Regions from separate parts of the Citrobacter meridianamericanus genome, predicted to be linked through region 3. Evidence: predicted binding sites of a transcription regulator. Region 3 holds the regulator's gene; each other region holds the start of a gene.
The links. The regulator PurR, encoded in region 3, represses purine synthesis genes. The targets are predictions, from matches to a motif close to CANGCAAACGTTTGCNTG.
Positions count from the first base shown of each region.

Region 1: pyrC (dihydroorotase) is a predicted target of PurR. The motif match lies at 7,505-7,522, and genes of this name have one in related genera.
Region 2: cvpA (colicin V production protein) is a predicted target of PurR. The motif match lies at 8,177-8,194, and genes of this name have one in related genera.

Region 1 covers NZ_CP101036.1:3,259,263-3,269,869, forward strand. Annotated here, with positions in the region: gene murJ (murein biosynthesis integral membrane protein MurJ) at 1-629, opposite strand, end outside; gene NMD08_RS16050 (Gfo/Idh/MocA family protein) at 853-1,776, opposite strand; gene NMD08_RS16055 (YceH family protein) at 1,778-2,425, opposite strand; gene rimJ (ribosomal protein S5-alanine N-acetyltransferase) at 2,460-3,044, opposite strand; gene mdtH (multidrug efflux MFS transporter MdtH) at 3,304-4,512, shown strand; gene NMD08_RS16070 (lipoprotein) at 4,627-5,187, shown strand; gene NMD08_RS16075 (hypothetical protein) at 5,337-6,296, opposite strand; gene NMD08_RS16080 (DUF6708 domain-containing protein) at 6,367-6,597, opposite strand; gene NMD08_RS16085 (hypothetical protein) at 6,633-7,052, opposite strand; gene NMD08_RS16090 (hypothetical protein) at 7,076-7,306, opposite strand; gene pyrC (dihydroorotase) at 7,571-8,617, shown strand; gene dinI (DNA damage-inducible protein I) at 8,683-8,928, shown strand; gene bssS (biofilm formation regulator BssS) at 9,267-9,521, shown strand; gene solA (N-methyl-L-tryptophan oxidase) at 9,761-10,607, shown strand, end outside.
Region 2 covers NZ_CP101036.1:1,760,137-1,770,743, forward strand. Annotated here, with positions in the region: gene NMD08_RS08385 (MFS transporter) at 1-32, shown strand, start outside; gene flk (flagella biosynthesis regulator Flk) at 29-1,030, opposite strand; gene pdxB (4-phosphoerythronate dehydrogenase PdxB) at 1,139-2,275, shown strand; gene NMD08_RS08400 (aspartate-semialdehyde dehydrogenase) at 2,343-3,356, shown strand; gene truA (tRNA pseudouridine(38-40) synthase TruA) at 3,356-4,168, shown strand; gene NMD08_RS08410 (DedA family protein) at 4,193-4,852, shown strand; gene accD (acetyl-CoA carboxylase, carboxyltransferase subunit beta) at 5,002-5,916, shown strand; gene folC (bifunctional tetrahydrofolate synthase/dihydrofolate synthase) at 6,109-7,377, shown strand; gene dedD (cell division protein DedD) at 7,367-8,029, shown strand; gene cvpA (colicin V production protein) at 8,250-8,738, shown strand; gene purF (amidophosphoribosyltransferase) at 8,772-10,289, shown strand; gene NMD08_RS08440 (sigma-54-dependent Fis family transcriptional regulator) at 10,325-10,607, opposite strand, start outside.
Region 3 covers NZ_CP101036.1:2,952,732-2,963,338, forward strand. Annotated here, with positions in the region: gene rnt (ribonuclease T) at 1-642, shown strand, start outside; gene grxD (monothiol glutaredoxin 4) at 696-1,043, opposite strand; gene NMD08_RS14485 (C40 family peptidase) at 1,378-2,208, shown strand; gene sodB (superoxide dismutase [Fe]) at 2,336-2,917, shown strand; gene NMD08_RS14495 (MFS transporter) at 2,957-4,126, opposite strand; gene cydH (cytochrome bd-I accessory subunit CydH) at 4,302-4,391, opposite strand; gene purR (HTH-type transcriptional repressor PurR) at 4,689-5,714, shown strand; gene punR (DNA-binding transcriptional activator PunR) at 5,711-6,643, opposite strand; gene punC (purine nucleoside transporter PunC) at 6,757-7,962, shown strand; gene cfa (cyclopropane fatty acyl phospholipid synthase) at 8,253-9,401, shown strand; gene NMD08_RS14525 (riboflavin synthase) at 9,437-10,084, opposite strand; gene mdtK (multidrug efflux MATE transporter MdtK) at 10,302-10,607, shown strand, end outside.

The DNA of each region.
Region 1 (10,607 bases), 310 kb from region 3:
TTCTTCAGATGCGGAAGCTGATAAACCAGCTGTAACACGCCACCAACGGTAACGGCCCATGCCAGCGCCAGCACCGGTGGATGAAAATATGGGGCTGCAAACAGCGCGAAGCCGATCATGCTGATATTCAGAAACGTGGGCGCAAACGCCGGAATGGAAAAGCGATTCCAGGTGTTCAGGATTGCCCCGACCAGCGAGGCCAGTGAGATCAGCAAAATATACGGAAAGGTGATCCGCAGCAGTTGAGTGGTCAGCGCAAATTTATCCGCCGTGTCGGCAAAACCGGGCGCGGTGACTAAAATCACCCACGGCGCAGCCAGCATCCCGGCAACCGTCACCACTGCCAGCGCCAGGGTCAACAGCCCGGAAACGTAAGCGACAAAGACGCGGGTCGCATCTTCTCCCTGCTTACTTTTATATTCGGCCAGAATAGGCACAAATGCCTGCGAAAAAGCACCTTCGGCAAAGATTCGGCGCAGCAGGTTAGGAAGTTTGAATGCCACAAAAAAGGCATCTGTAGCCATCCCTGCGCCAAAGATTCTGGCGACAATCGCATCACGCGCAAAACCCAGTACGCGTGAAAACATCGTCATCGAGCTGACGGCTGCCAGCGACTTTAATAAATTCATCTATGTTGTATTCCAGACTCTGAGGCAAAGCCCCGCATAATCAGCCCGTTTACCGGATAAGACATAAGCGCCACTATCCGGTAATCTCGCAGTGCCTGCTGGCAACGCTTTTGCGTCTTATCAAGCCAACAAATCAGCCAGGGGTTGAAAAGAGGTGTTATTTTTGAGTTGGCATATAGTACCTGGATTACATTGAATTACTACCGCCAGATGTTACAGGGGGTTATTCCGCCATCGCTTCTCGCCACAGCATTTCGACAACGCGCTGGGCCATTAGCGCCTGTTCGCCTGCCGTCTGCGGAACCGTCTGATTTTGCACGCACTCAATAAAATGACGTGCGCATCCGGCAAAACCACGCTGTTCCAGGGTGGTTTGCCAGCCAGCCACTGGCTTGTGCACCACGCCTTGCCCACGTTCTTCCCGCCATTCACGCATATCCGTAACGTCAATCAGGCCACCGTCCGTCACCGCCTGAACGATCTCGCGCTGGCTACCAGCACGACGATGCATACTGGTGGTTATCTGCATTTGTCCGACAGAAAAATGGTGCTCAGCATAGAGCATCGCACCGGATTCATTGGTTAATAGCGTACCGTTATTTAACTGCGCCGTCCCTCCAGCCAGCCATAATGCGGTATCGACCACGTGCAGATAGTCGTCCAGCAGAGTGAAGCGCAGATCGTGCGGACCGACGCTGTCCGTACGGTGCTTATCCATGCGCACGGACGTCGCCTGACTCAACTGAGCTTTGAGATCCTGATACAGCGGTGCAAACCGGCGGTTAAACCCTACCATCAGCGTCAATTTTTTTCGCTCGGCCAGTTCCACCAGTTGTTCAGCCTCACGCAGGCTTTCAGCCAGCGGTTTATCTACGCACACATGAACACCAGCATTCAGCAGTTCGCTTACCACCGCAAAGTGCGTCGCGGTGCTGGAATGCACGAAAACCGCATCACAGGTTTGCGCCAGATTCACCAGTGAATCAACATAAGGGATCCGCCAGGTATCACAGATACGCTGCGCTTTTTCCCGCGAAGGTGAAAATGCCCCTTCCAACGTCCAGTCTGCACTGGTGCCCAGCACAGGCAGCCAGGCCTTTTGTGCTATCCCGCCGAGACCGACAACGCCGACACGTAATTTATTCACATTAATCTCCCAGATGCGCAAGCAAGGAATCAAGCCGCTGCTTTAGCTCCGCGACTTCGGTTTCCAGCGCCTCAACCCGTGCCAGCAGATCACCCGAGGCTGCCGGGAGTTCATCTGCCGAGGCGATCGCCTCATCAACCTCACCGCAAAACAAGTGCATATAACGGCTTTCACGTTTACCCGGCTCACGCGCCAGGCGAATCACATAAGGACCATCTTCCCGGGTCGCTAGTTTCTCCAGCGTTGACTCCACTTCGGCCATATCGCTGAATTCATACATACGAGATGCACGGCTACGCAGTTCGCCTGGCGTCTGAGCACCGCGCAGCAACAACGTGGTAATCAGCGCGACTTCTCCCGCGCTGAGCTTAAGATTGCCGAACTCAGAGTTGCAAAAACGCTGCTCATATTTCGTGACGCGATTGCCAAAGCCGCTCACCGTGCGCAGAAAATGCCGTTTTACCAGGTTATCAAGCTGATCCTGCACTTCCGATTCCGACAGGTTCATCACCGGTTCACGATTCGTTTTTTGATTACAGGCGGTTACGACGCCATTAACGGAGAGTGGGTACTGTTCGGGTGTGGTGACTTGTTTTTCTAATAAACAGCCGATCACTCGCGCTTCGGTGGCGGTTAATTCGTATTTCATCGTCTTCTCCATTAATCGTGGCTGCATCTGAAAGTTAGCGGCCAGGGGTCCATTCTGATGTGGTTAATGCCGTCAGCACGTGATCACGCCACTGCCCGTCAATCAGCAGGTAGTCTTTGGCATAGCCTTCTTTTTCAAAACCCAGTCGCGCCAACAGATCACCGCTGCGCTTATTATGTGGCATGTAATTCGCCATGATGCGGTGAATATGCTGCGATCGCTGCATATAGCGGATGGCTGAGGTTAAGGCTTCATACATCAATCCCTGCCCCTGCCACTTCTGCCCAATAGAGTACCCGAGATAACAGGCGTGAAAAGACCCCCGCACCACGTTCGAGAAGTTCGCGACGCCGATAATCTCTTTTTCTTCCGGATCGAGCAGCGCAAAATAATAAGCAGTGCCCTGTTTATGAAACTCAGAGATCATACCGAGACGCGCCTGCCAGCCGGACGGATAACAGTGGCTTTCATCGCGAATAGGTTCCCAGGGTTTTAAGAAATGACGATTTTCTGCGTAATAATCTGCCAGACGCCAGGCATCACGCTCATGCACTAAACGCACGACCAGGTGGTCCGTGGTTAAGCGCACTTTTGGCACGTTACTGCGATAGCCAAACATTCTATACCTACTCCTTCCCGTAACGTCTTCAATACGCTATTCGCATTACTATACCTGTGCAAATACACCCTGTGAAAAGAGCAAAATGCCATTTTTTGAATTATTCACACATTTTGATGAAAACTCTCTATCAAGACGGACTTTTGATAAAAAAATATTGTCCCGCGAAGGGTGGGAAAAGCGATGACGACACCGCAGAATAGGAGGTGCTTATCTTTTAAACTCTATCCAGAGTGACGAGTTTTTCCCTGGAGGGGAAATGTCGCAAGTCTCGCAGGCAAGGAACCTGGGTAAATACTTCCTTCTCATCGATAATATGCTGGTCGTGCTGGGTTTTTTCGTCGTTTTCCCGCTGATCTCAATTCGTTTCGTCGACCAGATGGGCTGGGCTGCGGTGATGGTCGGTATCGCACTTGGATTACGCCAATTTATCCAGCAGGGATTGGGTATTTTTGGCGGTGCTATTGCCGACCGTTTTGGCGCCAAGCCGATGATCGTCACCGGCATGCTGATGCGCGCTGCCGGGTTCGCCACCATGGGTATTGCCCATGAACCGTGGCTACTGTGGTTTTCCTGCTTCCTCTCTGGGCTGGGCGGCACCCTCTTCGACCCTCCCCGCTCGGCGCTGGTAGTCAAGCTGATCCGCCCGGAAAAGCGCGGGCGCTTTTTCTCTATTCTGATGATGCAGGATAGCGCCGGAGCCGTAGTCGGCGCGTTGCTCGGCAGTTGGTTGTTGCAATACGATTTCCGCCTGGTTTGCGCCGTAGGCGCGATTTTGTTCGTTCTGTGCGCGGCGTTTAACGCGTGGTTGCTTCCGGCATGGAAGCTCTCGACAGTGAAAATTCCGGTGCGTGAAGGAATGAGCCACGTGATGCATGACAAACGCTTTGTCACCTACGTGCTGACGCTGGCGGGCTATTACATGCTGGCCGTACAAGTGATGTTGATGCTGCCTATCATGGTGAACGACATCGCTGGCTCACCGGCCGCCGTGAAATGGATGTATGCCATCGAGGCGTGTCTCTCTTTAACGCTGTTGTACCCAATTGCCCGCTGGAGTGAAAAACGCTTCCGCCTTGAGCATCGTCTGATGGCTGGTCTGTTGGTGATGTCACTAAGCATGATGCCGATCGGGCTGGTCGGGAATCTGCAGCAGTTGTTCACTCTGATTTGCACGTTCTATATTGGCTCGATCATCGCCGAACCGGCGCGTGAAACCCTCAGCGCTTCGTTGGCGAATGCCCGGGCCCGCGGAAGCTACATGGGATTCAGCCGACTGGGGCTCGCCATCGGCGGCGCAATTGGCTATATCGGCGGCGGCTGGCTGTTTGATATGGGTAAAGCGCTGGCGCAGCCTGAACTGCCCTGGATGATGCTCGGTATCATCGGCTTCATCACGTTCCTCGCGTTGGGCTGGCAATTCAGTCTCAAACGCCCAACCCGCGGTATGCTGGAGCCAGACGCCTGATAACCGAACCAGCGTCCAGACGTTTTTCAGTTTTTTCTGCTGGCGTCCGGGGCGCTGGTACTCGATGATGCTTTGTGTCACGATTACGCCACATGCATCATGTTGAGGAACCCCATGAAAAAGTTTTTTTTTGCCGCTGCACTGATTGTCGGCGGCCTGTTGGTTGGTTGTAATCAACTCACGCAATACACGGTTAGCGAGCAAGAAATTAATCAAGCCCTGGCAAAGCATAATAACTTTTCAAAAGACATCGGTTTGCCCGGCGTTGCTGAAGCACATATCGTACTGAATAATCTCGCCAGCCAGATTGGCCGTGAAGAGCCTAACAAAGTAACCCTGACCGGCGACGCAAACCTGGATATGAACTCCCTGTTTGGCAGTCAGAAAGCGACCATGAAGCTAAAGCTCAAAGCCTTACCGGTTTTCAATAAAGAAAAAGGCGCGATTTATCTGCAAGAGATGGAGGTCGTGGACGCCACCGTCACGCCGGAAAAAATGCAGTCGGTACTGCAAACGCTGATGCCTTATTTAAATCAATCGCTGCGTAACTATTTCAACCAGCAGCCAGCGTACATTCTGAAGGAAGACAGCAGCCAGGGTGAAGCGCTGGCGAAAAAACTGGCGAAAGGTATTGAGGTCAAACCGGGCGAAATCATCATCCCGTTCACCGACTAATAAAACTGAGGGCGCTGATGCGCCCTTTTTTTCGATATTACATTTATTCTGCAAGTAAAGTAATCGTGTGACCATCAAGTACGATCTTCCGGGCATCATCAGGATCGAACGCAGCGCGTTTCACGATTAGCCGCCAGTTTCCCTTCTCCCTATCCGGATCGCGAAACAACGCGAATATCCGCCGGTTGAGCGGGTACCCAATCCAACGCCTGCGCAATATTCTCTGCCAGCGTTTCAGTAAAACTTTCCTCTACCCGTTGTAGTACTGCTTGTGGTGTCAGAATATGTTGGGTCAGGCGATTCCCCAGCAGCAGCGCAACAGCTGCTTCTCCAGTCCCTTCAGGCTTATCGGGATCAACCTGTAACGCAATAATGAGTAGCACTGTCTCTTCGCGGATTCGATCATCCAGCCAGTTGTCGACCACGCTCACTCCATGCCCAATAACAGGCTCCAGGCATTGACGTATATCGTAGTTTTCCCATGCGTTACGCCAGAGAGAATGCAACCGCTGGGCGGGTAATGACGTATTCACTTCAAACAGCAGAGCGACCGGGTGATTCTCCGGTAGTTGCTTAAGATGGCGTGCAATTCCTGCGACTAATCTGTTAAAAATTTGCTGAATCAGGTCATCTCGCGTCATTCCGCTCTGGATTGGCAGCCTACTTAGACGATAACTGTTATTGCCGTGCCATGAAGGCTGCATATGCAAGATTTGTTTATTCTGGGTCAACACCCCCACTGATGAGATATTCGTCTGTTCAGGCTCGATATGCGCGGTGATAAATGTACTGTGTAATATCTGTAACGCGCGCCGCCCACGTCGAATTTCACTTAACAACAGTTCTTCCCTTCGTTTATTCCAGGCGTTAGCCTGAATTAATGCCGGAAGATAAATCATCATGCGCAACCAGATTGCGGTTAGCCAAACGATAAATGGCAGCACGACCGCTATTATCCAGAATGCCGGTGCGTCAAATGACATTCCGGTAAAATAGCCCCAACCGAAGCCAGGAATCAGTAATCCCGCAAGGCTTTTGAACCAACGGCTACCGATCGGAAAATCGGGTTTCTGAGCCGCAGGAGGGATCAGCTTTAATTTAACGGGCATGATTTATAATCGCTAAAGGGAAACGGGAACGGCAAAATACGGTAAAAACGGGCTTACAGTCTGGCGTCACTCACGGCGCCGTGCGGGATTCAGTGTCCATCTCTTCCGGCCAGTGAATATGTCCCCACTGCTGGGGATGCTCCGCAAACCGCGCTTCCTCTGGTACCGGCTGGTACTGCATATAGCGGCAGCAGTAGCACCACAACTCGCGGATCTCCACCGGCCATTCTGTCCACGGGTTCCAGCTGCTGCGCCGGTGTTCATAAATATAGATTTTCTGCCGTTTCCGGTTTAAACGCACAGGGGTACCACGGGGCGTGTGATAGGTCATTCTGATTAAAAGTTTAAAAAAGAGAGGAAAAAGACTACACCCATCATTGAGACTAGAAAAATTCTTATATCCCACCAAAATAATATAGGGCTAATTGAAAAGAAAAAAATAAACGGCACTAAGAGAAAGGCAAAAGTATCACCTCCGCTCCATGAAATCTGATTTTCATAACGGGGAATTTCCAGCCAGATGTCATTCTTTTCATTCAGCCAGATAGCATTGGGCTCCACACCATGCTCCAGCCACTGAACCGGCAGATCCGCCTGCCATCTTTCCGCCTGCGGGCTCAGCACGGAGCGGCGATAGAAAGGGTTTCCAGGATGTTCTCCTGGCATCGTATCAGCGCTCTGGCACTGTTTAGTTGTTCCGCCGGAGGATACTGATGCACGACGCTGCGCTTTATTCCCTGATTTCTGATTAGCCATACTTCACCCCTTGATATTAACCGTTAATGACAGGCCATCTTGCGGATTGTATTTATTTTTCCAGTAGGCACGGGTTTCACCCGCCCCTGGATAAGAGCCTGCGCGTCAAACTCTGCGCACCAGACGCCCCATGGATGCATAACGCCTATCCGGGAAATACCTTCATCATCGAGGGAGTTAATCAACGTTTGCTGCTGGAAGTACTGGGGAGAAAGGAGGATTCCTTTTGTCCACAACGGACGACAGATCTTCATAGCACCTCCTGTGCATTCGCGTTTCAATTCGGGCATAACGTAAATTAATACTTAAGCCAAAATTATTTGTTATGTAATTAATTATTATCATGCATATAATTACACTTGATAATAAAAAAATTTACGCACAACAACAAGAGCAAGAGGCACTAAACACAGCCGTTATTTCTATCTGGTACCGAGACTTTTTTACGTGCAAACGAAAACGTTTCCGCTTATCCTTTGTTTCCGGCAAAAAAGACTATCCTCAGCCGGAGCATATTGATGACTGCACCATCCCAGGTTTTAAAGATCCGCCGCCCAGACGACTGGCATCTTCACTTTCGCGACGGCGACATGTTAAAAACTGTCGTGCCTTATACCAGTGAAGTCTATGGTCGCGCCATTGTGATGCCGAACCTGGCTCCGCCCGTCACCACGGTTGACGCGGCTATCGCTTACCGCCAGCGCATTCTGGACGCGGTACCTGTCGGACACGATTTCACGCCATTAATGACCTGCTACTTAACGGATACGCTGGACCCCAACGAGCTGGAACGTGGATTTAACGAGGGTGTTTTCACCGCCGCAAAACTCTATCCGGCCAATGCCACCACCAACTCAACGCATGGCGTAACCTCTGTTGATGCCATCATGCCGGTGCTGGAACGGATGGAAAAATTAGGTATGCCGCTGCTGGTGCATGGTGAAGTGACGCATGCGGATATCGATATTTTCGATCGTGAAGCGCGTTTTATTGAAACGGTGATGGAACCGCTGCGTCAGCGTTTGACTGCGCTGAAAGTGGTGTTTGAACATATCACCACTAAAGATGCTGCCGAATACGTGCGGGACGGTAACGAGCTTCTGGCGGCGACCATTACGCCACAGCATCTGATGTTTAACCGCAACCACATGCTGGTCGGCGGGATTCGCCCGCACCTGTACTGTCTGCCAATCCTTAAACGTAACGTCCATCAACAGGCGCTGCGTGAACTGGTCGCCAGCGGATTTAGCCGTGCGTTCCTTGGTACCGACTCAGCGCCGCATGCGCGTCATCGTAAAGAATCCAGTTGCGGCTGTGCCGGGTGTTTTAACGCCCCGACCGCGCTGGGCAGCTATGCCACCGTGTTTGAAGAGATGAACGCGCTGGCGCATTTCGAAGCCTTCTGCTCACTCAATGGCCCGCAGTTCTACGGCTTACCGGTGAACGAGAGCTTTATTGAGCTGGAACGCCTCGAACACCGGGTTCCGGAGAGCATTGCGCTGAAAGACGATACGCTGGTGCCTTTCCTGGGTGGCGAAACGGTACGCTGGTCAGTAAAAAGCTAAAAAAAGTGTAGCCAATTGCTGCGGATAACTGTATAAATAAACAGTATATTCCACAGGGGGCTACTATGCGTATTGAAGTCACTATTGCTAAAACTTCACCTTTACCTGCCGGTGCAATTGACGCACTGGCGGGCGAACTCTCCCGTCGTATTCATCATCATTTTCCGGATAACGAAGATAATGTTACCGTCCGTTATGCTGGCGCAAACAATCTGTCGGTCATTGGCGCGACAAAAGAGGACAAAGAACGCATCAGCGAGATCCTGCAGGAGACATGGGAAAGCGCAGATGACTGGTTCATCAACGAATAAATAATGATATGCAGTGATGTTTTTTTGCCGGGTCGCCCCGGCTTTTTTATACGCACTATCTTTTAATCAATCGCGCATTCCTTACAACGAACTTTTAATTTAATAATTAATTCCTGGTCATATTTTAACCACAACACCAAAATAATTGTGCAACATGCTAAAAAAAATGAATAACATGTTGGTTTCTTAGTCAGAAAACGCTGAAAACAAAAAATTTATGCACTGCCCTCTTTAAATTTTCAATGAATACCCTTATTTATTGATATACTGAAGTTGCTTCAGAAAAAACGCATTGAACCTCGAAAACCGTTGTCTAGTAACACGAATTAGGGGGCATGATGGAAAAGAATAATGAAGTCATTCAGACTCATCCACTTGTAGGATGGGACATCAGCACTGTTGATAGCTATGATGCGCTGATGCTGCGTTTGCACTACCAGACCCCGAATCGCCCGGACCCGGATGGGACTGAAGTTGGTCAAACGCTCTGGTTAACCACTGATGTTGCCAGGCAATTTATTTCGATATTAGAAGCAGGAATCGCTAAAATTGAATCCGGCGATTACCAGGTAAATGAGTATCAGCGACATTAAACCTGATACATCCAACCATCAAAAGGCACCTTATCGGTGCCTTTCTTATTTCCAGGTTGAATATTCCGGGTCAGTTATTTACTCTGCTATACCTGTCATACTTCAAGTTGCATGTGCGTTGGCTTTCCTCGCTCACCCCAGTCACGTACTTATGTACGCTCCCGGGGATTCGCTGTGTCGCCGCCTTCCTGCAACTCGAATTATTTAAGGTATACTATCGCGATTGCAGAGAGAAGCGGATGAAATACGACTTAATCATTATTGGCAGCGGTTCCGTGGGTGCCGCAGCCGGATACTATGCCACTCGCGCCGGTCTGAAGGTACTGATGATCGATGCGCATATGCCCCCGCATCAGCAGGGCAGCCACCACGGCGACACTCGATTAATTCGTCATGCTTATGGCGAAGGTGAAAAATACGTTCCGCTGGTGCTGCGTGCGCAAACATTATGGGATGAACTGTCCACCCAAAATGAAGAGCCAATTTTTGTTCGCTCCGGTGTTATCAATCTCGGTCCGGCAGATTCCACCTTCTTAGCAACCGCGGCGCAAAGTTCAAAACAGTGGCAACTCAATGTTGAACAACTGGATGCAGAAGCCATCATGGCTCGCTGGCCAGAGATTCGCGTACCTGAAAACTATATCGGCCTGTTTGAAGCCGAGTCAGGTTTTTTACGCAGTGAATTAGCGATTAAAACCTGGATCCGCCTGGCAGAAGAAGCCGGTTGTGCGCAGCTATTTAAATGCCCGGTCAGCGCAATTCACCACAGTGATGATGGCGTGACGGTAGAAACCGCCGACGGTGACTATCACGCGCAAAAAGCGGTGATTTGCGCCGGAACCTGGGTGCAGGCATTGGTGCCTGAACTACCAATACAACCGGTACGTAAAGTGTTCGCCTGGTATCAGGCTGATGGGCGCTACAGCGTTAAGAATAACTTCCCTGCTTTCACCGGCGAACTGCCAAATGGCGATCAATACTACGGTTTCCCGGCAGAAAACGATGAGCTAAAAATTGGTAAGCACAATGGCGGACAGGTAATTCATTCTGCAGATGAACGTAAGCCGTTTGCCGCTGTCGCCAGCG
Region 2 (10,607 bases), 1.2 Mb from region 3:
TGGTGACGCTGCTGACGCTGCGCAAAAGTTAAGCGACCAGCCAGAAAATAGCTAATGCGAGCATCAGCGCAACAAATAGCAGTCCCGGTCGCGCCGACAGTGATTTAACTGTTTCAATCATCGGCGCGAACGGGCTGTAAATGGGCTGCGGATAACGCGGATCGCTGAGCTCGCGTTCGCGTTCCACGCGGCGCAGGAAGATTTGATTGAGCAAGTCCTGCACCTGCACCGTGGTCAGAATCGATTGTGGTTGGATCTGATACGTCTGCTGCGCGTACTCTTTTATTGCTGTCAGCTCATTCGGCTCTAATGGCAGCTTCAGCGCCGCCTGGAGCGTTTGTAGCGTCGGGGCACTTTGCAGGCTGAGCGTCTGGCGCGCCTGTAACCAGGTCACCAGATGCGTAAATTGTTTGGCGGGGATCAGCTCACCGCTTTTTACGCCAGACAACTCCAGCATCGACTGCCAGATCATCTTGCCGGATTCCCCGGTAGCCGCCGCCAGTTTAGTCACCAACTGGTTCAGCGTATTGTGCTCTGCGGGTAATAGCGGTCGGTCGGTGGCCGGGCGCTGCTGCGGCTGCGGTATTGAAAGCTGCCCCTGCTGCAATAGCGTGAGCACGTTCTTTAACTGCTCTGGCGTGAGCTGGCTGAGCGCCGTTTGCCCAAACTGCTGACGGATAAAATCACTCACCGCCTGGCGGTTATTTCCCTGACCAAGTAATTCCGTGAGCTGTGACAGCGCCTGACGATTGGCATGATTTTGCTGAGCAACCTCCAGTCGCTGGTTCAGGTTTTGCTCCGCGGCAGGAAAGTGGCGTGACTGCAATGGCGTGTCACTTTTAACGCCCAGATCGTGCTTCATTCCTGCCCACACCTCGGCGTTTTGCTGCTGGGTGAGCGAAATCAAACGGGTGATTAATCGTTCCAGTACGGTACGTTGTTGCGTGGATAACGGTTGTTCACCCGCAGCGGAAGGGGCATTTTGACCTTCGCCGGGAGGACGGGCGGGCGTACCTGAAATGGGCTGCATCATCTCTGTTCCTTAAATCTGTCCTGACCAGGTCTCGCAGTATGCCTGGCGGCGAGATTATGGCACACTTGCCCGGTTAACTCTCGTTCTCAAACAGGTGCGAAAGACGTGAAAATTCTCGTTGATGAAAATATGCCCTATGCCCGCGAACTGTTCAGTCGTTTGGGGGAGGTCAAAGCGGTTCCTGGCCGTCCGATTCCCGTTGCCGAACTGGATGATGCGGATGCCTTAATGGTGCGCTCGGTGACGAAAGTAAATGAATCACTGCTTAGCGGAAAACCGATTAAATTTGTCGGCACAGCAACCGCAGGCACAGATCATGTGGATGACGCCTGGCTTGCGCAGGCTGGGATCGGTTTTTCCGCCGCGCCCGGTTGTAACGCGATAGCGGTCGTAGAATATGTTTTTTCAGCGTTGCTGATGCTGGCGGAGCGCGACGGCTTCGCGTTACGCGATCGTACCGTGGGTATTGTGGGTGTGGGCAACGTGGGCGGGCGTTTGCAGGCGCGCCTGGAAGCGCTGGGGATCCGCACGTTGCTGTGCGATCCGCCGCGGGCCGATCGCGGTGACGAGGGCGATTTCCGCTCGCTGGACGAACTGGTAGAGCAGGCCGATGTGCTGACTTTCCATACGCCGCTGTTCAAAGACGGACCCTACAAAACGCTGCATCTCGCTGATGACGCACTGATTAGCCGACTGAAGCCGGGTACCATCCTGATCAATGCCTGTCGTGGGCCGGTGATCGACAATACGGCATTGCTGAACCGATTGAATGCCGGGCAGTTGTTAAGTGTCGTGCTTGATGTTTGGGAAGGGGAGCCGGATCTCAACGTGGCATTGCTTGAAAAAGCTGATATCGGCACCGCGCACATTGCCGGATATACCCTGGAAGGAAAAGCGCGAGGCACCACGCAGGTCTTTGAGGCCTATAGCAAGTTTATTGGACACGAACAGCACATTGCGCTTAATACCCTGTTACCTGCGCCGGAGTTTGGTCGTATCACCCTGCATGGTCCGTTAGATCAGCCAACGCTGAAAAGGCTGGCGCATTTAGTGTATGATGTGCGCCGCGATGATGCGCCGCTGCGTAAAGTCGCTGGAATTCCGGGTGAATTTGATAAACTGCGCAAAAATTATCTTGAGCGCCGTGAATGGTCGTCTTTGTATGTGATGTGTGACGACGCAACCGCTGCTGCCTTGTTGTGTAAGCTGGGTTTTAACGCCGTTCATCACCCGGCACATTAATGTCTTCTTAATGCTCCCTGTCGAATAATGCGACAGGGAGGCTTACGTATTTCTGGAGTAAATCACCATGTCTGAAGGCTGGAATATTGCCATTCTGGGCGCAACGGGCGCCGTAGGCGAAGCCCTGCTCGATACGCTGGCTGAACGCCAGTTCCCGGTCGGTGAAATTTATGCGCTGGCGCGTAATGAAAGCGCCGGTGAGCATCTGCGTTTTAACGGTAAATCGGTCATTGTTCAGGATGTTGCCGACTTTGACTGGACGCAGGCGCAACTGGCATTTTTTGTTGCAGGCGTTGAAGCCACTGCCGCATGGGTGGAAGAAGCAACCAATGCAGGTTGTCTGGTTATCGACAGCAGTGGCCTGTTTGCGCTCGAGCCGGACGTTCCGCTGGTGGTTCCGGACGTTAATCCGTTCGTGCTGGCGGATTATCGCAACCGGAATGTGATTGCGGTCCCTGACAGCCTGACCAGCCAGTTGCTGTCTGCGCTGAAGCCGCTGATTGATGACGGCGGGCTGTCACGGATTACGGTGACCAACATTATTTCGGCTTCCGCTCACGGTAAAAAAGCCGTAGACGCGCTGGCCGGACAAAGCGCGAAACTGCTTAATGGCATTCCGATTGACGAAGATGATTTCTTTGGTCGTCAGCTGGCGTTCAATATGCTGCCGCTGCTGCCCGATCGCGAAGGCAGCGTGCGGGAAGAGCGTCGTATCGTTGATGAAGTGCGCAAAATTATGCAAGACGACGGTCTGCTGATCTCCGCCAGCATCGTGCAGTCCCCGGTGTTTTATGGCCATGCGCAGATGGTGAATTTTGAAGCCCTGCGTCCATTGGCGGCGGAAGAAGCTCGTGATGCGTTTTCACGCGGCGAAGATGTGGTGTTGTCGGAAGAGACCGATTTCCCGACCCAGGTTGGCGACGCGTCAGGTACTCCGCACCTTTCCATTGGTTGCGTGCATAACGATTACGGCATGCCGGAGCAGGTTCAGTTTTGGTCTGTGGCAGACAACGTACGCTTTGGCGGTGCGTTGATGGCGGTGAAAATTGCGGAAAAACTGGTGCAGGAGTACCTGTACTAATGTCTGACCTGCAACAGCCGTCAACCCATAAAATTGCGCTGGGCATTGAGTACGACGGCAGCAAATATTATGGCTGGCAGCGCCAGAACGAAGTGCGTAGTGTTCAGGAAAAACTGGAAAAAGCGCTCTCTCAGGTGGCGAATGAACGTATTAATGTTTTTTGTGCAGGTCGCACGGATGCGGGCGTTCATGGCACTGGGCAGGTCGTGCATTTTGAAACCACTGCTCAGCGTAAAGATGCGGCCTGGACACTGGGGGTAAATGCGAATTTACCTGGTGACATCGCCGTGCGCTGGGTGAAAGCTGTACCTGATGATTTTCATGCCAGATTTAGCGCTACGGCTCGCCGTTATCGCTACATCATCTACAATCATCGGTTGCGCCCTGCGGTTTTGGGTAAAGGGGTAACCCATTATTATGAACCGCTGGACGCTGAGCGTATGCATCGTGCAGCCCAGTGTCTGATTGGCGAAAATGATTTTACCTCGTTCCGTGCGGTACAGTGCCAGTCGCGCACACCGTGGCGTAACGTGATGCACATTAACGTCGAACGTTTCGGTGCATATGTGGTGGTGGATATTAAAGCGAATGCCTTTGTACATCATATGGTCAGGAATATTGTCGGCAGCCTGATGGAAGTAGGTGCCCACAACCAGCCGGAGAGCTGGATAGCAGAACTGTTAGCGGCGAAGGACAGAACGCTGGCAGCGGCAACGGCGAAAGCGGAAGGACTGTATCTGGTTGCAGTAGATTACCCGGAACGGTTCGACCTGCCAAAACCGCCTATGGGCCCGCTATTTCTGGCGGACTAATTTGAGTCGTATAAAGGCAAAACTATGGACCTGATTTACTTTCTTATTGATTTTATCCTGCACATTGATGTGCACCTGGCGGAGCTGGTCGCGGAATACGGTATCTGGGTATACGCGATTCTGTTTCTGATCCTGTTCTGTGAAACCGGGCTGGTGGTGACGCCGTTCCTGCCGGGAGACTCGCTGCTGTTTGTTGCTGGTGCGCTTTCTGCGCTGCCAACTAACGATCTTAATGTTCATCTGATGGTGGTATTGATGATTGTGGCGGCGATCGTGGGCGATGCGGTGAACTACACGATTGGCCGGTTGTTCGGTGAAAAACTATTTAGCAACCCGAACTCCAAAATTTTCCGTCGCAGCTATTTGGATAAAACCCATGCGTTCTATGAGCGTCATGGTGGTAAAACTATTATTCTTGCGCGTTTCGTACCCATCGTACGGACATTTGCGCCGTTTGTTGCCGGTATGGGGCACATGTCCTACCGTCATTTTGCGATGTATAACGTCGCAGGCGCGCTGCTGTGGGTCTTGCTGTTTACCTATGCAGGTTATCTGTTCGGCGACCTGCCGATCGTTCAGGAAAACCTGAAATTACTGATTGTGGCGATTATTGTCCTTTCCGTATTGCCGGGCGTAATTGAAGTGATTCGCCATAAGCGTGCTGCGTCACGGGCTGCAAAATAGAAAGTAACTCAGCGGTTCGACCACTTTTTTATCCAAAGTTTCGGGCTGTTATGTTTTAATGTGCAACATTCATGGTCTGTTAGGGGCAAAAATGGCATTATGCGCCCCTTATAACAAAGCTGACTAGGGTTCAGGCAGAAAGGTCACCAATGAGCTGGATTGAACGAATTAAAAGCAACATTACTCCCACCCGCAAGGCAAGCATTCCTGAAGGGGTGTGGACCAAGTGTGATAGCTGCGGTCAGGTTTTATACCGTGCTGAGCTGGAACGTAATCTTGAGGTCTGTCCGAAGTGTGACCATCATATGCGCATGTCGGCGCGCAATCGCCTGCATAGCCTGTTAGATGAAGGTTCTCTTGTGGAACTGGGTAGCGAACTTGAGCCGAAAGATGTGCTGAAGTTTCGTGACTCCAAAAAGTACAAAGACAGACTGGCCTCTGCGCAGAAAGAAACCGGCGAGAAAGATGCGCTGGTGGTAATGAAAGGCACGCTGCATGGTATGCCGGTCGTTGCTGCGGCATTCGAGTTCGCGTTTATGGGCGGCTCCATGGGCTCTGTGGTCGGCGCGCGTTTTGTCCGTGCCGTCGAACAGGCGCTGGAAGATAACTGTCCGCTGATCTGCTTCTCCGCTTCTGGCGGGGCGCGTATGCAGGAAGCACTGATGTCTCTGATGCAGATGGCAAAAACCTCTGCCGCGCTGGCGAAAATGCAGGAACGCGGTTTACCGTATATTTCTGTACTGACCGACCCAACGATGGGCGGTGTTTCCGCAAGCTTCGCAATGCTGGGCGATCTCAATATTGCCGAACCGAAAGCACTGATTGGTTTTGCGGGTCCGCGTGTTATCGAGCAAACCGTACGTGAGAAACTGCCGCCGGGATTCCAGCGCAGCGAGTTCCTGATTGAAAAAGGCGCTATCGATATGATTGTCCGCCGTCCGGAAATGCGCCTGAAACTGGCAAGCATTCTGGCGAAGCTGATGAATCTTCCTGCGCCGAATCCGGATGAGCCGCGTGAAGGCGAGGTGGTACCTCCGGTACCCGATCAGGAATCAGAGGCCTGATAACTTACTCTATGGATTTCGAGTTGCAGGAAGGCGGCAAGAGAGTGAACCCCGATGAGCTTGCGCAGGCAAGTGATTCGGGTGAGCGAGAGCAGCCAATACACCTGCAGCTTGAAGGACGACGAGTAAAAAAGGGCAGGGCCAACTGGCGCTGCCTTTTGCTTTTTTCTACGTAATAAAATTACAGGCATCATGGACAATAAACGTATTCCTCAAGCCGCGTCGCCCCTGGCGTCGTGGCTTTCTTATCTGGAAAACCTGCACAGTAAAACCATCGATCTGGGCCTTGAGCGTGTAAGCCAGGTGGCGCGCAAACTGGGTGTGTTGAAACCCGCGCCATTTGTGTTTACGGTGGCAGGAACCAACGGAAAAGGCACGACCTGTCGTACGCTGGAATCTGTGCTGACCGCAGCAGGCTATAAAGTCGGGGTCTACAGTTCGCCGCATCTGGTGCGCTACACGGAACGCGTGCGCGTGCAGGGGCGTGAACTGTCGGAATCAGCGCATACCGCATCGTTTGCTGAGATCGAAGACGCGCGTGGCGACATTTCTCTGACCTACTTTGAATACGGTACGCTATCAGCGCTCTGGTTGTTTAAACAGGCGCAATTGGATGTCGTTATTCTGGAAGTGGGGCTGGGCGGGCGTCTTGATGCCACCAATATCGTTGATGCTGATGTGGCTGTGATCACTAGTATTGCGCTTGATCATACCGACTGGCTGGGCCCGGATCGTGAAAGCATTGGTCGTGAGAAAGCGGGAATTTTCCGCGCAGAGAAACCGGCTATCGTTGGCGAACCGGAAATGCCTTACACCATCGCGGATGTCGCGCAAGAGTGCGGGGCAATTTTGCAACGCTGCAGCGTGGACTGGCGCTATGCGGTAACTGAGAACGACTGGTCGTTTACGGATAATCACGGAACGTTGGCGCATCTGCCGTTGCCACAGGTTCCCCAACCTAACGCTGCTACCGCACTGGCCGCGCTGCGCGCAAGCGGGCTAAAAGTCAGCGAGCAGGCCATTCGTGACGGCATCAAACACGCGATTTTGCCCGGACGCTTCCAGATTGTGAGCGAGTCGCCGCGAGTGATTTTCGATGTTGCCCATAACCCGCATGCGGCGGAATATCTGACCGGACGTCTGAAAAAGTTAGTGAAAAGCGGGCGTGTACTTGCGGTTATCGGTATGCTACATGATAAAGACATTGCCGGTACGTTAGCCTGGTTAAAAAGCGTGGTTGACGTTTGGTACTGTGCGCCCCTGGAAGGGCCGCGTGGCGCAACGGCAGAACAATTGCTGGAGCATCTGGGCAAAGGCAACGCCTATGACAGCGTGGCGCAGGCATGGTCTGCGGCACTGGCTGAGGCGAAGCCTGAAGATACCGTGTTGGTGTGTGGATCGTTTCACACTGTCGCACATGTCATGGAAGTAATAGACGTGGGGAGAAGCGGTGGCGAGTAAGTTTCAGAATCGATTAGTCGGCACAATTGTGCTGGTCGCGCTGGGAGTGATTGTGCTCCCCGGGTTGCTTGACGGGCAGAAAAAGCATTATCAGGATGAGTTTGCGGCGATCCCTCTGGTGCCGAAACCCGGCGATCGCGATGAACCAGACATGATGCCTGCGGCAACGCAGGCGCTGCCGACCCAGCCGCCGGAAGGGGCGGCAGAAGAGGTGCGTGCGGGTGATGCTGCCGCGCCATCCTTAGATCCTTCACGTTTGACGACGGCCAACAGCGCAGAGTTGGATCCTGTCCCTGCGCCCGTAGAGCAGCCGAAGCCTAAACCGAAGCCGCAGCCTGTTGCCGTCGCTCCGACGCCTGCACCGGCCCCAGCACCTAAACCGGCCGCTGAAGAACCGCCAGCGCCAACCGGCAAGGCGTACGTCGTACAGCTCGGGGCGCTGAAAAATGCGGATAAGGTCAATGAGATCGTGGGTAAACTTCGTGGCGCGGGCTTCCGGGTATATACTTCCCCGTCAACGCCGGTGCAGGGTAAAATAACCCGCATTCTCGTCGGGCCGGACGCCTCCAAAGATAAGCTGAAGAGCTCGCTGGGCGAGCTGCAGAAGCTCTCTGGTCTGAGTGGCGTCGTGATGGGGTACACCCCTAATTAAGGGATTGCGCTATTTACGGCGCAGCTCTTATTCTGGCCGGATACGGTGTTTTCACCGCTATCCGGCAGTGCCCGAAGAGGCATAAAACGGTATGGCGTTGAAGATTTTTTCAGCGCCATTTTTATTTACGCGTGGAAAGGAAATCCCTACGCAAACGTTTTCTTTTTCTGTTAGAATGCGCCCCGAACAGGACGACAGGGCGTAAAATCGTGGGACACATATGGTCTGGATTGATTACGCCATTATCGCGGTGATTGGTTTTTCCTGTCTGGTTAGCCTGATCCGTGGCTTTGTTCGTGAAGCATTATCGTTGGTGACTTGGGGTTGTGCTTTCTTTGTCGCCAGCCATTACTACACTTACCTGTCTGTCTGGTTTACGGGCTTTGAAGACGAACTGGTTCGAAATGGGATTGCTATCGCGATACTGTTCATCGCGACACTTATCGTCGGCGCTATCGTTAACTTTGTGATAGGCCAACTGGTAGAGAAAACAGGTCTGTCGGGAACCGACAGAGTGTTGGGGATCTGCTTCGGTGCTCTGCGCGGAGCGCTGATTGTCGCCGCCATCTTGTTCTTTCTCGATACGTTTACCGGTCTGTCGAAAAGTGAAGACTGGAGTAAGTCGCAGCTGATCCCGCAGTTCAGTTTCATCATCAGATGGTTCTTTGACTATCTGCAAAGCTCGTCAAGTTTCTTGCCCAAAGTATAAACTTTGGGTTGTTGCTGAACGAGGAAAAGACGTATGTGCGGTATTGTCGGTATCGCCGGTGTTATGCCGGTAAACCAGTCGATTTATGACGCGTTAACGGTGCTCCAGCATCGTGGCCAGGATGCCGCTGGCATCATCACCATTGATGCCAACAACTGCTTCCGCTTGCGTAAAGCTAACGGAATGGTGAGCGACATTTTTGAAGCGCGCCACATGCAGCGTTTGCAGGGCAACATGGGCATCGGTCATGTGCGTTACCCAACGGCTGGCAGCTCCAGCGCCTCCGAGGCTCAACCTTTCTATGTCAACTCACCGTATGGCATCACGCTTGCCCACAATGGCAACCTGACCAACGCGCATGAGCTGCGTAAAAAGCTGTTTGAAGAAAAGCGCCGCCACATCAATACCACTTCAGATTCAGAAATTCTGCTGAATATTTTCGCCAGTGAGCTGGATAACTTCCGCCACTACCCGCTGGAAGCCGATAATATTTTTGCCGCTATTGCGGCAACCAACCGCCAGATCCGCGGTGCCTATGCCTGCGTGGCGATGATTATCGGTCACGGTATGGTTGCCTTCCGCGATCCGAACGGCATCCGTCCGCTGGTGCTGGGTAAACGTGATATTGGCGATGGTCGTACCGAGTACATGGTGGCCTCCGAGAGCGTAGCACTGGATACGCTGGGCTTTGAATTCCTGCGTGACGTAGCTCCTGGCGAAGCGGTCTATATCACCGAAAAAGGTCAGCTGTTTACCCGGCAGTGTGCGGATAACCCAGTCAGCAATCCGTGCCTGTTCGAGTATGTTTACTTTGCACGTCCTGACTCTTTTATCGACAAGATTTCCGTCTACAGCGCCCGTGTAAACATGGGTACCAAGCTTGGCGAAAAAATTGCTCGTGAGTGGGAAGATCTGGACATCGACGTAGTGATCCCGATTCCGGAAACCTCGTGCGATATCGCGCTGGAAATTGCCCGCATTCTCGGTAAGCCGTACCGTCAGGGTTTTGTGAAAAACCGCTACGTGGGCCGTACCTTTATCATGCCGGGCCAGCAGCTGCGCCGTAAATCCGTGCGCCGTAAGCTGAACGCCAACCGTGCGGAATTCCGTGATAAAAACGTGCTGCTGGTGGATGACTCTATTGTACGCGGTACCACCTCTGAACAGATTATCGAGATGGCGCGTGAAGCCGGAGCGAAGAAGGTGTATCTGGCCTCTGCTGCCCCGGAAATTCGCTTCCCGAACGTTTATGGTATTGATATGCCTACGGCGACGGAGCTGATTGCACATGGTCGCGAAGTGGACGAGATTCGCCAGATAATTGGCGCAGATGGTCTTATCTTCCAGGATCTGAACGATCTGATTGAAGCCGTTCGCGCTGAGAACCCGGATATTCAGCAGTTTGAATGTTCAGTGTTTAACGGCGTGTACGTCACCAAAGATGTCGACCAGCAATATCTCGATTTCCTCGACTCCCTGCGTAACGACGACGCCAAAGCGATTTTGCGTCAGAACGAAGCGGAAAACCTTGAGATGCACAACGAAGGTTAATGATATCGCCAGCGGCAAAATGTCGCTGGCTTTCATCAGTCACTAACTACGCCGAAGCGAATAGCGTATTTCTGTACCTTGTATTGCAGCGTCGTTCGAGAAATATTGAGACTGCGTGCCGCAGCGGCAATATTTCCCTGACAGGTATTTAGTGCCGTTTCAATCAGGCTTTTTTCGAACCTGGCTACCTGTACATCAAGGGAGCCATCTCCCTCAGACTCCGCGCGTACTGGGCGGCTGACAACGGTTGGGATATCCGTAACCCCTAAGCTTAATTCTTCCTCTTCAAAGACAATTTTTTTTAGCATTCCGTCGTTT
Region 3 (10,607 bases):
GATAACGCTCAACTTTCCGGTCTGTGTGACCGTTTTCGTGGTTTTTATCCTGTCGTCATTGATGTCGAAACCGCAGGGTTCAATGCCAAAACCGATGCGCTGCTTGAGATCGCCGCCATCACACTGAAAATGGATGAACAAGGCTGGCTGATGCCGGACACGACGTTACATTTCCACGTAGAGCCATTTGAAGGCGCGAATTTACAGCCGGAAGCCCTCGCCTTTAACGGTATTGACCCTAACAATCCGCTACGTGGTGCGGTCAGCGAATATGACGCACTGCATGCCATCTTCAAAATGGTACGCAAAGGGATTAAAGACAGCGGCTGCAATCGGGCTATCATGGTGGCGCATAACGCTACCTTCGATCACAGTTTCATGATGGCCGCAGCAGAGCGCGCCTCTCTCAAACGAAATCCATTTCATCCATTTGTCACTTTTGATACTGCGGCATTAAGCGGTCTGTCATTGGGGCAAACGGTGTTGTCAAAAGCATGTCTGGCGGCTGGAATGGAGTTTGACGGGAATCAGGCGCACTCGGCGCTGTATGATACCGAACGGACGGCCGTACTGTTTTGCGAAATCGTTAACCGCTGGAAACGCCTCGGCGGTTGGCCTCTTCCCGTGCCTGAAGAGGCATAACGGATCGATAAAAAAAGCGACCGTCACAGGTCGCTTTTTTATTTCCGCTAAAATTACTCAGCGTCTGGTTCTTCGGTTTTGTATTTCGCCGCTGTTTCTTTAATCAGCTGCTGTAACTCACCGCGCTGGTACATTTCGATCAAAATGTCACAGCCGCCAACCAGCTCACCATCAACCCACAGCTGCGGAAAGGTCGGCCAGTTTGCGTATTTCGGCAGCTCGGCGCGAATATCCGGGTTCTGCAGAATATCAACGTAAGCAAAACGTTCACCACAGGCAGACAACGCCTGCACAGCCTGAGCGGAGAAACCGCAGCTTGGCAGTTTAGGGGAACCTTTCATGTACAGGAGAATCGGGTTTTCAGCGATCTGGCGCTGGATTTTTTCGATAGTGGTGCTCATTATCTTGCTTCCTTAAACTTCTTTTACGGCAGTAGTCTGACATTGTAACGGGTCAGACAGGCAACGGAAAATAACATTTTCATTACGCCTTATTATTTTATCCCCTGACGCTAAAAGTTGCATTCATAATCTCATTTATCCCCTTGAAGCCTGTGGATTTGATTGTCCTTTCACCTGTTCCCACGTTAATTGCTGTTTTTTTTTGCGGTCGGTTACGAAACACAGTTTTAAACAAAAAAAGCTATTAACTTTCCCTCTTTCTATAGATTAGAATCATCAAGTTTTGAAAATCACACGCAGGCACTATAGACCTGCCTTACCAGAGGACTGCTCAGTGGCGCGGATAAACCGAATCTCGATCACGCTCTGTGCTTTACTTTTTACTACACTGCCCTTTACGCCTATGGCTCATGCTTCCAAGCAGGCCAGGACGACAACTACCCAATCCCACCCCATCAAAACGGTAGATAAAAAGAAAAGCGCAACAACCAGCCAAAAAACAACAAAGACCAACAAGAAAACGGCGACAAAGACCTCCAGTAAAACCAGCACCAAAACCGCTTCCTCTTCTAAAAATCGCACTGCCACTCCGGCAAAGTCGACTAAAACTGCAAACCGTCGAGGCAAAACCGCCGCAGCACAAACCGCTGCCGTGACCTGGACTGAAAAATGCACGCCGCGTAAAGGCCATAAGCCACGCTGTGTAAAAGTGAAAACCACGGCTCCGACTACGCTCGCTGACGCACACAAGGTCAAAGTGCAGAAAGCCACTAAAACCGCCATGTCCACGCTGATGAATCAAATAGGCAAGCCTTATCGCTGGGGCGGTACATCGCCAAGAACCGGGTTTGACTGCAGCGGTCTGGTCTATTATGCATATAAAGATCTGGTGAAATTCCGCATTCCCCGTACTGCGAACGAAATGTACCATCTACGTGATGCCGCGCCGATTGAACGTGGCGAACTGAAAAATGGCGATCTGGTCTTTTTCCGTACTCAGGGTCGCGGAACAGCCGATCACGTTGGTGTGTATGTCGGCAACGGAAAATTTATTCAGTCCCCGCGCAGCGGCCGGGAAATTCAAATCACCTCGCTGAGCGAAGATTACTGGCAGCGCCACTATGTGGGCGCTCGCCGGGTAATGACGCCAAAAACAATTCGCTAAAAACTTACCCTACAGAACATGCTGTAGGGTAAGTTCTTCTTTTGCATAACCTTTCAATTTGCTACCCTATCCTTACTCACAATGAGGCTATTGTGTGTACTCAATATAAATAATAAGGAGAGAAGCAATGTCGTTCGAATTACCTGCATTACCGTATGCCAAAGATGCTCTGGTCCCGCACATTTCTGCTGAAACGCTGGAATACCACTATGGCAAACATCACCAGACTTACGTTACTAACCTGAATAACCTGATCAAAGGCACGGCGTTTGAAGGTAAATCACTGGAAGAGATCGTTCGTAGCTCTGAAGGTGGTGTATTCAATAACGCAGCCCAGGTCTGGAACCACACTTTCTACTGGAACTGCCTGGCACCGAACGCAGGTGGCGAACCGACTGGTAAACTGGCCGAAGCCATTGCAGCCTCCTTTGGCAGCTTTGCAGATTTCAAAGCACAGTTCACCGATGCCGCTATCAAAAACTTCGGTTCTGGCTGGACCTGGCTGGTTAAAGGAACGGATGGCAAACTGGCTATCGTTTCAACCTCCAACGCGGGTACGCCGCTGACCACCGACGCGACGCCACTGATGACCGTTGACGTATGGGAACACGCCTACTACATCGACTATCGCAATGCTCGTCCTGGCTACCTGGAACATTTCTGGGCGCTGGTGAATTGGGAGTTTGTTGCGAAGAACTTCGCAGCATAAAAAAGATAACGCAGAAGGGCTTCCTTCTGCGTTTTTGCATTAATTCGCGGTAGTGCAAGCCTCTTCAGGCTGTCTTCTTGCGGAAATGAACACCAGCATCAGCGCAAGCCCTGCCACAATCGCCCCCATCACAGGCACAAAACTGTAACCCAGGCCACCGGATATCACCGCCCCACCGGCTGCGGCCCCCAGTGCATTCCCCAGGTTAAATGCGCCAATATTGACTGACGATGATAAACCCGGCGCTTCGCTGGCAACACGCATCACTCGCATCTGCAACGGTGGAACCACTGCAAATGTCGCCGCACCCCAGACCACCATACTGACCGCCGCGCCAGGCTCATTACGCGCAAGGAAAGGAATGGCCAGCATAATAACCATTAACAGCAGTAAAAAGCCTTTCAACGTACCATTGACTGAACGGTCAGCCAGCTTGCCGCCAAAATAGTTACCGATTGAGAAGCCCACGCCAATCAGCACCAGCATACCGGTCACAAATGCTGGTGTGGCATGAGTGATAGTGTGCAGCACCGGTGAGATGTAGGTATAAAGCGTGAACATCGCCCCTGCTCCCAGAACGGTCGTCAGCAGAGCCGACAGCACCTGAGGACGCATAAGTACCGCCAGTTCGCTGCGGACATCCGGACGCTCTCCCGCCCCGCCTTTGGGTAATGAGAAGAACAGACTGACCATGGCGATAACGCCGAGCCCTGCCGTTGCCATGAACGACATGCGCCAGCCGATGCTTTCACCAAGCCAGGTCGCCGCCGGAACGCCGCCAATATTGGCAATGGTTAACCCCATAAACATGGTTGCCACGGCACTGGCCTGTTTATGTTTGGGCACCACACTTGCAGCAACCACAGAGCCAAGGCCGAAAAATGCCCCGTGATTAAGACTGGTCAAAATGCGTGATAACATCAGCGTGGAGTAATCCGGTGAAATCGCCGAGAGGACATTACCCAACGTGAAAATCGCCATCAGGAAAATCAACGCATTACGTCGCGCACGATGAGACAATAATAATGTCATCAGCGGAGCCCCCACCATCACGCCAACCGCATACGCGCTGATTAACATGCCGGCGGCCGGAATCGAAACATCCACTCCTTTGGCTATGACGGGCAATAATCCCATTGGCGAAAATTCGGTGGTGCCAATGCCAAACGCTCCGATCGCCAGCGCCAGTAAAGGATAATTGAGTTTCATATTGCGACTCCGTAACGTCGAGCCGTGGCGCGACATAAAATAAGAGTCAAAAGCATGACATTGATCGCAAAATTAATAAAGTTAACAAAATTGCAAAAGACTTTTGCTTATTCGCAAACAATAGAAGAGATAGACGAGCGGAAAGAGTGAGGGAGAGCTAACTCCCTCGAGGAAATTAATGCAGCGCTGCGGTCAGGCCACCCGCGACGATCAAACCCAGAACAATAATGGTAGTCACTAACGAAAATTTCAGATCGGTGCTCATCAAGTTTTCTCCTTTTTATTCCCACACAAAAAGTGATATTGCGCATTTTTACACACTTGAAAGCAAAAATCTCTCACGATTTATATTGATAACTGCTTTTAACTCTTCCCCTTTTCGTTAAGATCAGACAAAATTCCACGCTTACTTGATTAGCGTACCGGCCATTGACCCCTTCCTGACGTTCCGTGTCGTTTTCCCGGCGTGCCGCAACCCTTACGTTGCGCTAAGGGTGTGTGAAGGCAAACGTTTACCTGGAGTTTTCTCAGGAGCTTAGGATATGGTCTGGAGTGAGATGTAATGGCAACAATTAAAGATGTAGCGAAGCGAGCAAACGTTTCCACTACAACCGTATCACACGTGATTAACAAGACGCGCTTTGTCGCGGAAGAAACGCGTAATGCTGTCTGGGCGGCAATCAAAGAGCTGCACTATTCTCCGAGCGCAGTTGCGCGCAGCCTGAAGGTGAATCACACCAAGTCTATTGGCTTGCTGGCCACCAGCAGTGAAGCGGCCTATTTCGCTGAAATTATCGAAGCCGTTGAGAAAAACTGTTTCCAGAAAGGCTATACCCTGATTCTGGGTAACGCATGGAACAGCCTTGAAAAACAGCAGGCTTATCTGTCGATGATGGCGCAAAAGCGCGTTGATGGTCTGCTGGTGATGTGCTCTGAGTATCCGGAGTCGCTGCTTTCGATGCTCGAAGAATACCGCCATATCCCGATGGTCGTCATGGACTGGGGCGAGGCCAAAGCCGACTTTACCGATACCGTCATTGATAATGCCTTCGAAGGTGGTTACATGGCGGGTCGGTATCTGGTCGAACGCGGTCATCGTGAGATTGGCGTGATCCCAGGCCCAATGGAACGTAACACCGGAGCCGGGCGTCTGGCTGGCTTTATGAAAGCGATGGAAGAAGCGCTGATAAAAGTACCGGACAACTGGATTGTCCAGGGGGATTTTGAGCCTGAATCCGGCTATCGCGCCATGCAGCAAATTCTGTCACAGCCGCATCGTCCGACCGCCGTCTTCTGTGGTGGCGATATCATGGCGATGGGTGCGCTGTGCGCCGCTGATGAGATGGGACTGCGGGTACCGCAGGATATCTCGCTTATCGGCTACGACAACGTGCGCAACGCCCGTTTCTTCACGCCGGCTCTGACGACCATTCACCAGCCTAAAGATTCGCTCGGTGAAACGGCCTTCAATATGCTGTTAGACCGTATCGTGAATAAACGTGAAGAGTCGCAATCTATCGAGGTGCATCCGCGTCTGGTAGAGCGTCGCTCCGTTGCCGACGGCCCGTTCCGCGATTACCGTCGTTAAGACCGTTGTGCGGGAGCCTCATCTGGCTCCCGCAGCCACTCTTTGTTCAGCGTTTCGCTATCCCCTAAATAGTCCAACAGCCAGCTCAATGCAGGTGACGTATCGTTCTGTTGCCATGTCAGACAGCATGCGGCATCAGGAAATGGATTTTCCAGCTGTAGCGCGACCCACTTGCCGCTATCGATCCACGGTTTGGCAAAATGCGTCGGTACCATGCCAACACACAACCCTGCGGATAAGCAGGTAGCGGAAGATTCCCAGTCAGGCACCACGACACGTTTTTGGTTATCCAGCAGCCAGGTAATGCGTTTTGGCAGCGTACGGGAAGTATCTTCACGCACCAGCGACGGCCAGTTGCGCAACGTGTCGTCGCTAAGCGGCCCAGGCATTGACGCCAACGGATGATGGCTGGCCACCACGCAACTCCAGCTCAGCATTCCCATGTCGCGAAAGGTATAGCGTCCCCCCACCGGAATCGCCTGCGTGGCGCCAATTGCCAGCTCAACGCGGCCATCGGACAGCGCATCCCAGACGCCGTTAAACACTTCCTGGAAAACCAACAGTTCCACATCATCAAAATGACGATAGAAATCCACGATCATCTGTCGGGTGCGATCCGGGCGAACAATGTTATCTACCGCAATCGCCAGCTGTCCGCGCCAGCCGTTGGCAATTTGCTGACATTGCTGGCGGGTGATCTGCATTTTTTTGATAACAGAGCGGCCTTCTTTGAGGAACCACGCACCGGCAGGCGTCAACTCCACATCCCGATGACGTCGCTCAAAAAGCGGCACCGCCAGCCACTCTTCCAGCTGACGTACGGTGTAGCTTACCGCCGAGGGTACACGGTGCAACTCCTGCGCGGCCGAACTAAAGCTGCCATTACGCGCAACCGCATCAACCACTTCAAGTGAATATTCCGACCACATATTCTGCCTGCAAAAAATTTGAAATCAGTAAGCAAATATTAGCGTTTCACAGCAAGAATTACACTCACTACACTCAGCGGCATTGTTCTACTGCTAAAAAAAGAGAAATGATGATGCAACCTGGGAAAGGGTTTTTAGTCTGGCTGGCGGGTCTTAGCGTGCTCGGCTTTCTGGCAACGGATATGTATCTGCCCGCCTTCGCCGCAATTCAGTCCGATCTGCAAACGCCTGCATCAGCCGTCAGCGCCAGCCTTAGCTTGTTCTTAGCCGGTTTTGCCGTGGCACAGCTTCTGTGGGGGCCACTTTCCGACCACTACGGCCGCAAACCTATTTTGTTGCTGGGTTTATCTATCTTTGCTCTGGGTAGTCTGGGCATGCTGTGGGTTGAAAACGCCACAGGCCTGCTGGCGCTGCGTTTTGTTCAAGCCGTTGGTGTCTGTGCGGCATCGGTAATCTGGCAGGCGCTGGTCACTGATTATTATCCGTCACAAAAAGTAAATCGCATCTTTGCCACCATTATGCCGCTGGTCGGATTATCTCCGGCATTGGCGCCGTTGTTAGGCAGTTGGATCCTTGTACATTTTTCCTGGCAGGCCATTTTCGCCACCCTGTTTGCCATAACCCTAATTCTGATGCTTCCTGCCCTGCGCTTAAAACCAACGGCTAAAGCGCGCGACGACAGCCAGGATAAACTGACATTCGCCACCCTGCTACGCTCGAAAACCTATCGCGGGAACGTACTGATTTATGCCGCCTGTTCCGCGAGCTTCTTCGCATGGCTGACGGGCTCCCCGTTCATCCTCAGCGAAATGGGCTACAGCCCGGCAGTGATTGGCCTGAGCTATGTACCGCAAACCATTGCCTTCTTAGTCGGCGGTTACGGCTGTCGCGCTGCGTTACAAAAATGGCAAGGTCGTCAACTGCTGCCATGGTTACTCATCCTGTATGCGATTAGTGTCGTTGCCACCTGGGCTACCGGCTTTATTCACCATGTTGCGCTCGCTGAAATCCTGATCCCATTCTGCGTGATGGCGATTGCCAACGGTGCCATCTACCCTATCGTTGTCGCTCAGGCATTACGCCCGTTCCCGCAGGCGACCGGACGAGCAGCCGCATTGCAGAATACGTTGCAGTTGGGTTTATGCTTCCTGGCAAGCCTTGTGGTTTCCTGGCTGATCGCCACCCCGCTGCTCACCACTACCAGCGTGATGCTGACTACGGTGCTACTGGCGGCCGTAGGGTACAAAATGCAATCACAGAAAGCTGGCACCCCTCAAACAGACGACCGTGTGCAAATTGTCCACGGAGAGTCTCACTAATAATTACCGCGGGCTATTAATTAGCCCGCTAACAATTATATGTTGAATCATAAAAAATTCAGGCCTATACTGATTTCCGGTTTTTAAAAAAACGATAATTTTTATGCGGTAACGGGAACAAGAACGTTCTCGTATTCCCACGGATGGTCTTTTCGGCAAGGGTTCCTCCCTTCCTCTGTTCTACGTCGGATTATAGATTCACGGATTAATTTCGTGAGATTTCTCACACAGCCCAAAAAAGCGTCTACGCTGTTTTAAGGTTCTGATCACCGACCAGTGATGGAGAAGCTATGAGTTCATCGTGTATAGAAGACATCAGCGTACCGGATGATAACTGGTACCGCATCACCAGTGAATTGTTAAGCCGTGCAGGCATCGCCGTTAATGGTCCGGCACCGGCAGATATTCGCGTTAACAACCCTAGATTTTTCAAGCGCGTATTGCAGGAAGGATCGTTAGGTTTGGGTGAAAGTTATATGGATGGCTGGTGGGAATGCGACCGGCTGGACATGTTTTTTAGTAAAGCCCTGCGCGCCGGTCTTGAAAACCAACTCCCCCGCCATTTCAAAGATACACTGCGAATTGCAGCGGCTCGCCTGTTTAATTTGCAGACCAAAAAACGTGCGTGGGTTGTCGGCAAAGAACATTACGATTTAGGCAACGATCTCTTTTCCCGCATGCTCGACCCTTATATGCAGTATTCCTGCGCCTACTGGAAAGATGCCGACACCCTGGAATCTGCCCAGCAGGCGAAGCTGAAAATGATTGCCGAAAAACTGCAGTTGCAGCCAGGAATGCGGATACTCGATATAGGCTGCGGCTGGGGTGGCTTGTCCCAGTTTTTGGCATCACAATATGGCGTAAGCGTGGTAGGCGTGACCATTTCTGCAGAACAACAGAAAATGGCGCAAGCGCGTTGTGCGGGGCTGGATGTCACCATTTTGCTGCAGGATTATCGCGACCTGAACGACAAATTTGATCGCATTGTCTCCGTCGGCATGTTTGAACATGTAGGACCGAAAAATTACGCGACCTATTTTGACGTAGTCGATCGCAATTTAAAACCGGACGGTCTCTTTTTGCTGCATAGCATCGGTTCTAATAAAACCGACAATAACGTTGACCCGTGGATCAATAAATATATCTTCCCGAACGGCTGTTTACCGTCAGTTCGCCAAATTGCCAACGCCAGCGAGCCGCATTTTGTGATGGAAGACTGGCATAATTTTGGTGCGGATTACGATACCACCCTGATGGCCTGGCACGAACGTTTCATGAGTTCCTGGCCTGAAATCGCCGATAATTACACCGAGCGCTTTAAACGGATGTTCAGCTATTACCTGAACGCTTGCGCAGGCGCATTTCGCGCTCGCGACATTCAGCTATGGCAGGTGGTTTTCTCCCGCGGAGTTGAACACGGCCTACGCGTTCCCCGCTAATTATTATCGCCCCCGTGCTAACGGGGGCTTTACTCTCAGGCTCCTGCTTCACCTGTGACGTTGCTGATAGCGCTTTCTCGCGCCGCCAGCACACGCTCAACGGTATCAACCACCGCCTGCGTTTGCGGATCGATTTCGATATTGACCCGCGCACCCAGTTTTTTCTTGCCAAGCGTCGTACGCTCCAGGGTTTCCGGAATCAAATGCACGCAAAAGCGTGTCGGTGTGACTTCGCCTACCGTCAGGCTGATGCCGTCAATACCGATAAATCCTTTGTACAGGATATATTTCATCAGTGACGGATCCTGAACTTTAAACCACACCTGGCGATTGTTTTCTGAGGTCAGAATTTTCGATACTTCGGCAGTAGTCATAATATGGCCCGACATTAAATGCCCGCCGATTTCATCACTGAATTTTGCCGCGCGCTCAACATTGACCAAATCTCCGACCTTCAGATCCCCCAGATTTGTGATACGCAACGTTTCTTTCATCAGATCAAAGCTTATCTGGTTACCGTTGATTTCGGTGACCGTCAGACAGCACCCATTGTGGGCAACCGATGCGCCGGTCTCAAGCGCATCCAGCATATATTCAGGTAACTCCACAACATGCGTACGAAAATTTGGTTTTTCATCAATAGACACCAATTTCGCGGTGCCCTGCACAATACCCGTAAACATACTTCTAACTCCTGAACTCAATTAAGACATCTCTGCACAGCACAATAGCAGGTGGAAATTCAGGTTGCCAGCGATGCGCCGCTACTGCCTGTTTTTTCACTGGAGAATTACGTATTCCTCGCTACAATAGACTGAAATTTCCCCAGCTTTTTCTCCTTGCTGCCAGATAAGGCGGCTTTTTTAGTCTCTCAAATAACAACAATATAGTGGTGTACACGTGCAAAAGTATGTAAGTGAAGCGCGTCAGTTATTAGCTCTGGCAATTCCGGTGATTCTTGCGCAAATCGCTCAAACTGCAATGGGATTCGTTGATACCGTCATGGCGGGTGGATACAGCGCCACGGACATGGCTGCCGTCGCTATTGGAACGTCCATCTGGCTGCCAGCTATTCTGTTTGGCCATGGACTGTTACTGGCTCTGACGCCGGTCATTGCGCAACTCAATGGTTCCGGACGCCGCGATCGGATTGCCCATCAAATACGTCAGGGATTCTGGTTGGCGGGTAGCGTCTCCGTTCTGATT